DNA from 3 places in the Sporosarcina sp. P3 genome. Region 2 is predicted to be linked to each of the others. Evidence: predicted binding sites of a transcription regulator. Region 2 holds the regulator's gene; each other region holds the start of a gene.
The links. Region 2 encodes CtsR, which represses protease genes until heat stress. Its sites were predicted from a motif close to ATGGTCAATAAAGGTCAAACA; they were not measured.

Region 1: CSV61_RS06395 (ATP-dependent Clp protease ATP-binding subunit) is a predicted target of CtsR. The motif match lies at 1,976-1,996, and genes of this name have one in related genera.
Region 3: clpP (ATP-dependent Clp endopeptidase proteolytic subunit ClpP) is a predicted target of CtsR. The motif match lies at 1,430-1,450, and genes of this name have one in related genera.

The regions. Positions count from the first base shown of each region.
Region 1 is NZ_PDZE01000004.1:28,204-31,487, forward strand. It holds gene CSV61_RS06395 (ATP-dependent Clp protease ATP-binding subunit) at 1-1,951, opposite strand, end outside; gene rraA (ribonuclease E activity regulator RraA) at 2,107-2,586, opposite strand; gene CSV61_RS06405 (metal-sulfur cluster assembly factor) at 3,045-3,284, opposite strand, start outside.
Region 2 is NZ_PDZE01000003.1:172,099-175,382, forward strand. It holds gene mcsB (protein-arginine kinase McsB) at 1-784, opposite strand, end outside; gene CSV61_RS05185 (UvrB/UvrC motif-containing protein) at 774-1,325, opposite strand; gene CSV61_RS05190 (CtsR family transcriptional regulator) at 1,337-1,807, opposite strand; gene bioB (biotin synthase BioB) at 2,133-3,134, opposite strand; gene CSV61_RS05200 (biotin transporter BioY) at 3,134-3,284, opposite strand, start outside.
Region 3 is NZ_PDZE01000009.1:55,253-58,536, reverse strand. It holds gene ehuB (ectoine/hydroxyectoine ABC transporter substrate-binding protein EhuB) at 1-769, opposite strand, end outside; tRNA gene CSV61_RS11990 (tRNA-Arg) at 1,232-1,303, opposite strand; gene clpP (ATP-dependent Clp endopeptidase proteolytic subunit ClpP) at 1,535-2,131, shown strand; gene CSV61_RS11980 (HPr family phosphocarrier protein) at 2,503-2,760, opposite strand; gene whiA (DNA-binding protein WhiA) at 2,809-3,284, opposite strand, start outside.

The sequences.
Region 1 (3,284 bases), on a different contig from region 2:
CGTCGTCATAGACCAACACTACATCTTGCTCTTCCAGACGCTCAACCAAATCACCAAGCATCTTGTCAGTGATTGCTTTAAATGAATCAGTAGTTAATGAGTGGAAGATAATGATATCATCCATTCGGTTCAATAACTCCGGTTTGAAATGACTACGAAGTGCTGCCATGATCAAATCTTCTTTGGCATGCTCTGAATCGTCTAACTCATTTTCAAGTAAATAAGCCGATCCGATATTCGATGTCATGATGATGACAGTGTTTGTAAAGTTAACTAAACGTCCTTGACTATCTGTAATGCGACCATCATCTAAAATTTGCAGTAAAATATTCGCTACATCAGGATGCGCTTTTTCAATTTCATCCAATAATACAACAGCATATGGATTTCGTCGTACCGCTTCCGTTAACTGACCGCCTTCCTCATAACCGATGTATCCTGGAGGTGCACCGACTAGACGTGACACACTGTGTTTCTCCATATACTCGGACATATCGATTCGTACAAAGTGGTCTTCCGAATCAAATAACGTCGCAGCCAATGTTTTCGCAAGCTCTGTCTTCCCTACGCCAGTCGGCCCAAGGAATAAGAACGACCCAATAGGCTTGTTCGGATCTTGTATCCCAGCACGCGCACGCCAGACAGCTTCTGTGACGAGTTGGACTGCATTGTCTTGTCCAATGACGCGCTCTTTCAATGTTTCATGCAAGCGCAATAACTTCTCACGCTCTCCTTCAACCAGCTTTGTTACCGGAATACCTGTCCAGCGAGCCACGATGGAAGCAATCTCTTCTTCCGTTACTTCTTCACGCAAAAGACGTAAATCTTTTGTTCCTTCTAATGGACTTTCCAATGCTTTCAATTCTTTTTCCAATGCTGGAATTTTACCATACTGTAATTCAGCAGCTTTATTCAAATCAAAACTGCCTTGCGCTTCCTCAAGTTCTCTACGGTAGCGATCCAGCTCTTCACGTGTACTTTGAATCGTTTTCAATGCCGCCTTTTCTTCATCCCACTGTTCTCGCATACCTTGTGAAGAATCTTTCAAGTCTTGTAGCTCTTCTCGCAAAGTCTGTAGACGCGACTGACTCATCGTATCTTTCTCTTTACGCAATGCTTGCTCTTCAATCTCGAGTTGCATAATTCTACGAGTCACCGCATCCAATTCAGATGGCATCGAATCGATTTCCGTACGAATCATGGCGCTCGCTTCATCAATTAAATCGATTGCTTTGTCCGGCATGAACCGTTCCGTTAAATATCGATCTGATAAAGTTGCGGCCGCAACGATTGCACGGTCATGAATACGCACACCGTGGTGCAATTCAAAGCGTTCTTTTAATCCACGCAAAATCGACACCGTATCTTCAACAGACGGCTCACGTACCATCACTTGCTGGAAGCGTCTTTCCAGTGCCGCATCTTTTTCGATATACATTCGGTACTCATCGAGTGTAGTCGCACCAATACAGTACAATTCACCGCGCGCCAACATCGGCTTCAACATATTCCCTGCGTCCATCGCACCTTCTGTTTTCCCGGCTCCAACGATCGTATGAATCTCATCAATGAACATGATGATTTCGCCATCGCTATCTTTTACTTGTTTCAAAACACCTTTCAGACGCTCTTCAAACTCTCCACGATACTTTGCACCCGCAATCAGCGCACTCATATCCAGTTCGAAAATTTTGCGGTCTTTCAATCCTTCCGGCACGTCACCTTTTACAATACGCTGTGCCAAACCTTCCACAATCGCAGTTTTACCGACTCCCGGCTCCCCTATGAGGACTGGATTATTTTTTGTTTTTCTTGATAGTATTCGGATGACATTTCGAATTTCTTCATCCCGGCCAATCACCGGATCCATTTTCCCGTTTTTCACTTCTTCCACAAGATTACGACCGAATTGCTCTAATGGTGAGCGCTGATCTTCTTGCATTCCATCCATGCGCATATACATCCGCCTTTCATTTGTTTGACTTTGACTATCTTTGATTAATTAAATCATAGTACATTTTTTGGGTAAAGTAAAAGATTAACACTCGAATTAGCCAACTATTTTTAGATAGAAAAAGCCGCCCGCAATTATGCGAGCGACGTATATTACACTAGTTGGCGAGGCGCAACGACTACCCCATCTTCGTCTGCGTAGACATAGTGACCTGGTGTCCATTCCACGTTTCCGAAATGAAGCACTTCGTCTTTTTGTCCTTCGCCACGTTTAATACTTTTGACCGGCATGCTACCGATCGCCATGACACCGATTTCCTGCGTGCCAAGATCCGCTGTGTCGCGTGCACAGCCATAGATAATGACGCCCGCAAGTTTACGATCTTGTGCGATTTCGCCGAGCATGTCCCCCATGAGTGCGCAGCGCTTTGATCCTCCACCGTCTACAACCAATACATGGCCTTGTGGAATCGTTTGCAGTGCTTCCTTGACGAGTACGTTGTCTTCAAAGACTTTCACTGTCGAGATCGGCCCCGAGAATCTTTTGTGCTTTCCGTAGGATTTAAACTCTACTGTGCATACTTGCAGTTCGTCGATGAAGTCATCGCAAAGGTCTGCTGTTTTAACTGACATTTCCCATTCCCCCTAGAACATTCTGTTTGACGCTACCCTATTCCTATTCGACAAAATCCTGCATTTCCTTTTTTAAATCTATATATTGTCATAGAAGTTACAGATATTTGCTAAGGATAATTACAGGGCGTCCGTAAGGGGATTGAAGCTCCAGCTGGCGGACGCTTCAATCCTAGTTACAAAGTGGTGGTAACTAGATTACATACTGCAGATAGGAAGTGAATGATTGTTGTAGTTTCTATTAGTTCAAGTTAAAAGACATTCAATTTATAAAACGATTACAAGCCAAATTTCACCGAATAACAGAAAATGTCACCCACTCAGCTTGTAAGGGATTGGCGCGTCCCCTCCGAAGCGCCAATCCCCGTCCCAACAGCCCGTCAGCCTGACAGCCCAACAGCCGACCCTTTCCATAAAAAAACCACACCGCGTTAAAACGGTGTGGTTTGTATGATAGATTAACGTACGCCTAGGGCAATCTTGGCATAACGTGACATCTTTTCGCGGGACCATGGTGGATTCCAAATGATATCTACCACTGTATCCTTCACCTCTGGAAGTTCCATTAGCTCCTGCTCAATATTCGCTACAATCTGTGGACCCATTGGACAACCCATTGACGTCAGGGTCATTGTAATTTTTGCGACTCCTTCGTCAAGCAACTCCGCGTTGTACACCAATCCAAGATTGACGATATC
Region 2 (3,284 bases):
CTTCCGACTTAGCCAATAATAATTCACGTGACTTCTTTTCGTGTGCAATCAGGCGTTTTGAAATACTCTCTAAATCTTTCAAGATTTCCTCTTCTGATTTGCCGAGTGTGATTTGATTAGAAATCTGATAAATGTTACCTAGCGCTTCACTGCCCTCTCCATAACTTCCACGCACGACCATTCCAAGTCTGGATATCGCAGGTATTATTCTTTCGATTTGCTTCGTGATAGTTAGTGCCGGTAAATGCATCATGACTGACGCGCGCATTCCCGTACCGGTGTTGGATGGACAACTTGTCAAATAGCCAAATGTTTCATCGAAAGCATAGTTCAAATTCACTTCAAGTTCGCTATCTACTTGATCAGCCTGTTCATATGCCTGATCTATTTGAAAGCCTGGATAAATACATTGAATGCGAATATGGTCTTCTTCATTCACCATAATACTAATCGTTTCGTCTTCTGACAGCAAAACGGATCCGTGTTTTTTAGGATTGATCAACTGTGGACTGACTAAATGCTTCTCAACTAAAATTTGCCGTTCAAGCGGTGATAAATCTTCCATTGTAATACTCGTAAAGTGATCATCCTGCATCGTCTCGACCGCTTGGTTCAATGCCTTGCTTACGTCGTTTGCATCTTCTTGCGTGGCACTTATAGGGAATGGATAATCCTGTAAGTTGCGAGCTAGTCTGATTCTTGTGGACAAGACGATGTCAGCATGCTCACCTTCCGCCACCATCCAACCTGTCAGTTCCTGTTTGATGAATTTTTCAAATGACATGTTGATCATCACCTCCATCGGACAGTTGCTGTTTCACTTGGTTGGCCTCATCACGTAAAGTTGCCGCTTCCTCAAAACGTTCGTTTTCTACAGCTTCCTGCATTTTCGTACGGATATCTTCAAGCTTCCTCTTTAAAGCAAAACGTTCATTAAGTGATACGGGGATCTTTCCACGGTGTTGGGTATGCCCATTATGCAGTTTGGCAAACACTCTTGGCAGCTGCCCCTTGAATGTTTCATAACATACCGCACAACCAAACTTCCCGATATCGAGGAAACGATGGAAGGTCAACCCGCAGCTCGGACACTTCGGACCATCCGGTAATCTTTCATCAGCTTTTTGTTCCGGAAATAACTCTGAACCACCCAACCAATGTGCTAAAAATTGTTGTATTGATAACGGTTCTTGATCCGGACTGAAAGAAAATGTTTGTGAGTAAAATGCACATTTATCACATAAATGACGCTCTATTACATCATTTGATGTTTCTTGTTTAAACACTACAGTAGCTGGTCGTTCTTTGCAGTTTTCACAAAGCATTGAAATTCACCTCATTCTATCTCTTCATAAATTAATGTAACTAACATAGCGCGAAGAATACGCGAACGTAACGCATCCCGCTCAGGTAACATATAACGCAAAGTAGCCCGGCCTACTGCAGCAAGCATCAGTTTAGCTTCACGTTCTGTAATGACTTCTTCTTCAATTAAACGGATAATGACATCTTCCGCCATAGTAGATGATGCTTCATTCTCTAAAATTTCTAACGCCTGTTCAAGTAAGTCTTTGCGGGAGTTGGTACGCACCCTGTAAATCCGAATGTAGCCTCCGCCTCCTCGCTTAGACTCAACAGCATAGCCTCTCTCGACGGTAAACCGAGTTTTGATCACGTAATTAATCTGTGATGGTACGCATTGGAACTTTTCGGCAATCTCATTTCGTTTGATTTCAATAGAAGCGCTATCTTCCTCTTCTATAATCGACTTCAAATATCCTTCTATAATGTCAGAAATGTTACGCATCTCGTCACCTCTTTTCGCTCGCTCATCTAGTTGACTTTGACTATCTTTGACTTGATTGTATCGCAGAAATTAGGCGGGATGCAATTCATTTGTTTGTATGTATACCTTATTATGTTAAAAGGAAACCTATTGCTAGGTTGTCACATCAGGCTATTAATTATTCAATTAGTCATCAGACAAAAAATAAGATGAATGCTTTCTACTTACCGTCAACCATCGCCATCTTCCTGAATAGAATACTGAATGAATAACAAAAGACTGAAGAACAGATCCTTATAGCGGATTGTCTTCAGTCACTGTCTACAACTATTGATTCGTTTTTTATTTATATAGTAATAGGTTCTTTGCGCAACGGCTCGAGGTCGACTACGAAGCCCATGTCTTCAAGCATTTTTTGATCTTGATCGTTTTCTTGACCGGCTGTTGTGAGGTAGTCACCGATGAAGATGGAATTTGCGGCGTAAAGGCCTAATGGTTGCAGGCTTCTTAGGTTCACTTCACGTCCACCTGAGATGCGGATCTCTTTGCTAGGATTGATGTAGCGGAATAAACACAAAACTTTTAGACAGTAGCGTGGGTCTAGTTCTGATGTTCCTTCTAATGGCGTTCCATCAACTGCATGTAGGAAATTTACAGGTATGGAGTCTGCGTCCAGTTCGCGTAGGCTACGCGCCATAGAGATAATGTCTTGCTTTGTTTCCCGCATACCGACGATGACGCCTGAACAAGGAGATATGCCCGCTTCTTTGGCAAGTCCTACAGTGTGTACACGATCGTCATATGTATGGGATGTGGTTATACTTTCGTGATGTTCTGCAGATGTGTTTATGTTGTGATTGTAACGATCTACTCCTGCCTCTTTCAAACGAGTTGCTTGTCCTGGCTTTAAAATTCCTAGGCAAGCACATACCGTCATTCCTTTGTGCTTTTCTTTAATTTGCTTAACAGAGTCAATGACTATGTCTAGTTCACTGTCACGCGGCCCCCGTCCACTTGCGACGATGCAATAGGTGCCTGCTTTATTGGCAGCCGCACGCTCCGCACCTTCAAGTATCTCTTCTGATTTCATCATCGCGTACTTTTCGACAGGTGCTTTTGAAATGATGGACTGGGCGCAATAACCACAGTTCTCCGGACATAGTCCTGATTTCGTATTAATGATCATATTCAACTTTACTTTATTTCCGAAGTAATGCGATCGAATCGAGTACGTCGCGTGTAGCAATAATAGCAAATCTTCATCTGGGCTGTTTAATATAGCGAGTGATTCCTCGTCAGTTAACACATGTCCTTCCAGTACTTTAGTGGCCAGTTGTTGGTAATACATTATAGTGCACGCCTCACTTTCAAGTGTTTGGATATTCTGAACGCAAATATGCCTGACAGCACGGCTAAAATTAGATCTTTCGGCAGTGGGGGCATCATCCATAGCCATGCGATCTTATAAGTAAATACGTCGGGTGCAGCCGCCCACATC
Region 3 (3,284 bases), on a different contig from region 2:
TCTGTAATTCTTCGTTATAGGCTTCTCGTAATTCATCGTCGTCATTCAAGAAAGCTGCAGCACCGAAGCTTGGCACTCCTTCAATATCTGGCTGTTCGAAGTCTGACACGAACTCTAGCTTTTCATTGTTCGCAGACTCGAGCGCCATTTTGATAGTCATTTCTGTACCTGTCGTAACTGCTGCACGTCCGGATTCTACCGCAGAGAATGACGCCGGAATATCGGGAACCATCATAATCTGATCTTCTGCGATCCCTTCGCGCAACATAAAGTCTTTCTCTGTTGCACCGCTCATCACGGCTACTTTAACATCTGGGTTCGCAGCGATATCTTTATAGCTTTTTAAATTCATTGGGTTACCCGTTTCAACGATCAAACCTTCACCATACTTAATCTCTGGTTCTCCGAATGAAACACTTGAACAACGGTCAGGCGTAATGGCCATACCCGCTGTAATGACATCAAATTTCCCTGCGCCCAAGCCTGGGATCAATTGGCCAAAATCAGAAAGCTGACCGTCTACTTCTTCCACTCCCAAGTTTTCAAAAACCGCTTTGGCAATAGCGACCGCTGCACCTTGCAATTCCCCATCTTCTTCATACGCATACGGTTTCTCATTGGCAAAGCCGACTTTGACAACGCCCTTTTCTTTCATATTATCCAATTTGCTTCCGCCTTCATTACTTGACGAATCTGCATCCCCATTCCCGCAAGCTGCAAGTACTATAAGCATCATCACTGCCAAAACACCTATCGCCGATTTCTTCATAATTCTCCCCCTTGATTTTTTTATCAAACTATTAGTAAGTTAGTTGATAGATTACCATAGTGAATTAATAAGTTCAAACGATTTTCGACAACTTCACATTTTAGTTATATAAAAATAGTAACAACAAATACCGTGATGACAGCGTTTCCATAACTTTATTTTTAAGATTTTTTCGCAAAATTTTATTTTTTACTAGGTGAAAAGACATCAATTATTTATTTTTAAAAAGGTTCTTTGAAGTTCCACTTCATCTTTCAAAACTTACCGTTTATTTTCCATTAGTAAATTAATTAACTAAATGAATATTAATAATTTAAAAAGAACACACTGGATGCGTATACTTTCGTCTCTTCTCATCCAGTGTGTTCGATATATATTTTTTCCCGATGTAAAAAAACAACGATTGGATGCATAATCCAAACGGATCATGACAAACAATCGTTGTTTACGGTAGAACCTTGATGCCCTCGGCGGGAGTCGAACCCACATTTTGAGCTTCGGAGGCTCACGTGCTATCCATTGCACCACGAGGACTAAACGTGTAGTATCAAACTTTACCTACAAATACTCAACTACAGAAAAAAGCTTTTCTTCTGTAAGAGACATCTTCCATTATATCGTAGAATATAATGAAAAGCAATGTGTATTTTTAAGGCAAATGATTTGACCTTTGTTGACCTTAATAGGTAAAATACAGGTATAGTTGAAATACGAAATGATTTCAACCGAACGAATATTATGAAGTAATTAAAGGAGGAAGTCTAATTGAATCTAATTCCTACAGTAATTGAACAAACAAACCGTGGTGAGCGAGCGTACGACATTTACTCCCGTCTACTGAAAGACCGTATTATCATGTTGGGTAGCGGAATTGATGACAACGTCGCTAACTCTATCGTTGCGCAACTTCTATTCCTAGAAGCTGAAGATCCAGACAAAGATATCTCCATTTACATCAACAGCCCAGGTGGAAGTATCACAGCTGGTATGGCAATCTACGATACCATGCAATACATCAAACCAGACATCCGCACAATCTGTGTAGGTATGGCAGCATCCATGGGTGCATTCTTGCTAACAGCTGGTACAGAAGGTAAACGTTACGCTTTGCCAAACGCAGAAGTAATGATTCACCAACCACTAGGTGGCGCACAAGGTCAAGCAACTGAAATCGAAATTGCCGCAAAACGCATCTTGCATCTACGTGAAAAACTAAACCAAATCCTAGCTGATCGCACCGGCCAGCCAATCGATGTCATCGCAAAAGACACAGACCGCGATAACTTCATGACTGCCGAGCGCGCTAAAGAATACGGCCTAATCGACCACGTTCTAGAACGCAACGAAATCGAAAAGAAATAAACAACTACAGGTTGTCGCAGAAAGCCAAATGGCCTTCCGCGACAACCTTTTTATTTGTATTTTATAGGTATTTGGGTTTGGGTTAATCTTTACAATACAAATGTATCAGCTCTCTAACTCCAGATCGTGACAGCTAGTTGATCTGCGTTCCAGGCGGCGACTCCCGCGGGAAAAGCATGTGCCTTGAGACCCCGCAGGTAGCGAAGCGGACGAGGAGGCTCAAGCCATGCCCGCAGGAAAGCGTCCGCCTGGAACGCAGATCAACGGCTCCCTTTACTCTCTAATCGCCCTACTCCTGCATTCCAGTTGCACAAAAAAAGATGACGAAACCTCAAAAAGGTCATCGCCACCCATGTCTAACATAATTACACTCACTGCTCCACTTCCACTAAATCAGCCAAATTTTGAAGAGCCAAATCCTCATCAATCCCGTCCGTAATCAACGTGATCTCCGTCCCCTTCGCAATCGCCAAACTCATAATCCCCATAATGCTTTTCGCATTCACCTGACGATTATCTTTCTTCAAATAAATATCAGCCGTATACTTATTGGCCTCCTGTACAAATAACGCCGCCTGCCTTGCTTGCAAACCAGGTTTGATTCCTACTTTCACTGTTTTTTCTACCATATTGTGTGCTCCTTTTCTTCCTCTTCTCATGAAGGATCTACTAGTTATTTAACGTAAACGATCTGCGATTTCTTCAATTTTACGCAAACGATGATTGACACCTGACTTACTGACCGGTGCACCTGTTACCAGTTCACCTAACTCCTTTAGCGTCACATCTTGATGCGTGACACGTAATCGAGCAATTTCTTGCAGACGATCTGGTAATTGATCTAAACCAATCGTGCGCTCAATCAATTTAATGTTTTCTACTTGCCTTTGTGCCGCACCGATTGTCTTATTCAGATTGGCGGTTTCACAATTCACTAGCCGATTCACACTGTTTCGCATATCACGCATAATCCGTACATCTTCAAACTTCATAAGAGATACATGCGCACCGATGATCCCTAGGAAATCGGATATTTTTTCTGCTTCTTTGAGATACGCAATAAACCCTTTTTTACGCTCAATAGATTTCGCATTCAACTGAAAATGGTTCATCAACTCAACAAGTGATTGACTATGTTCCTGATAGCTTGAGA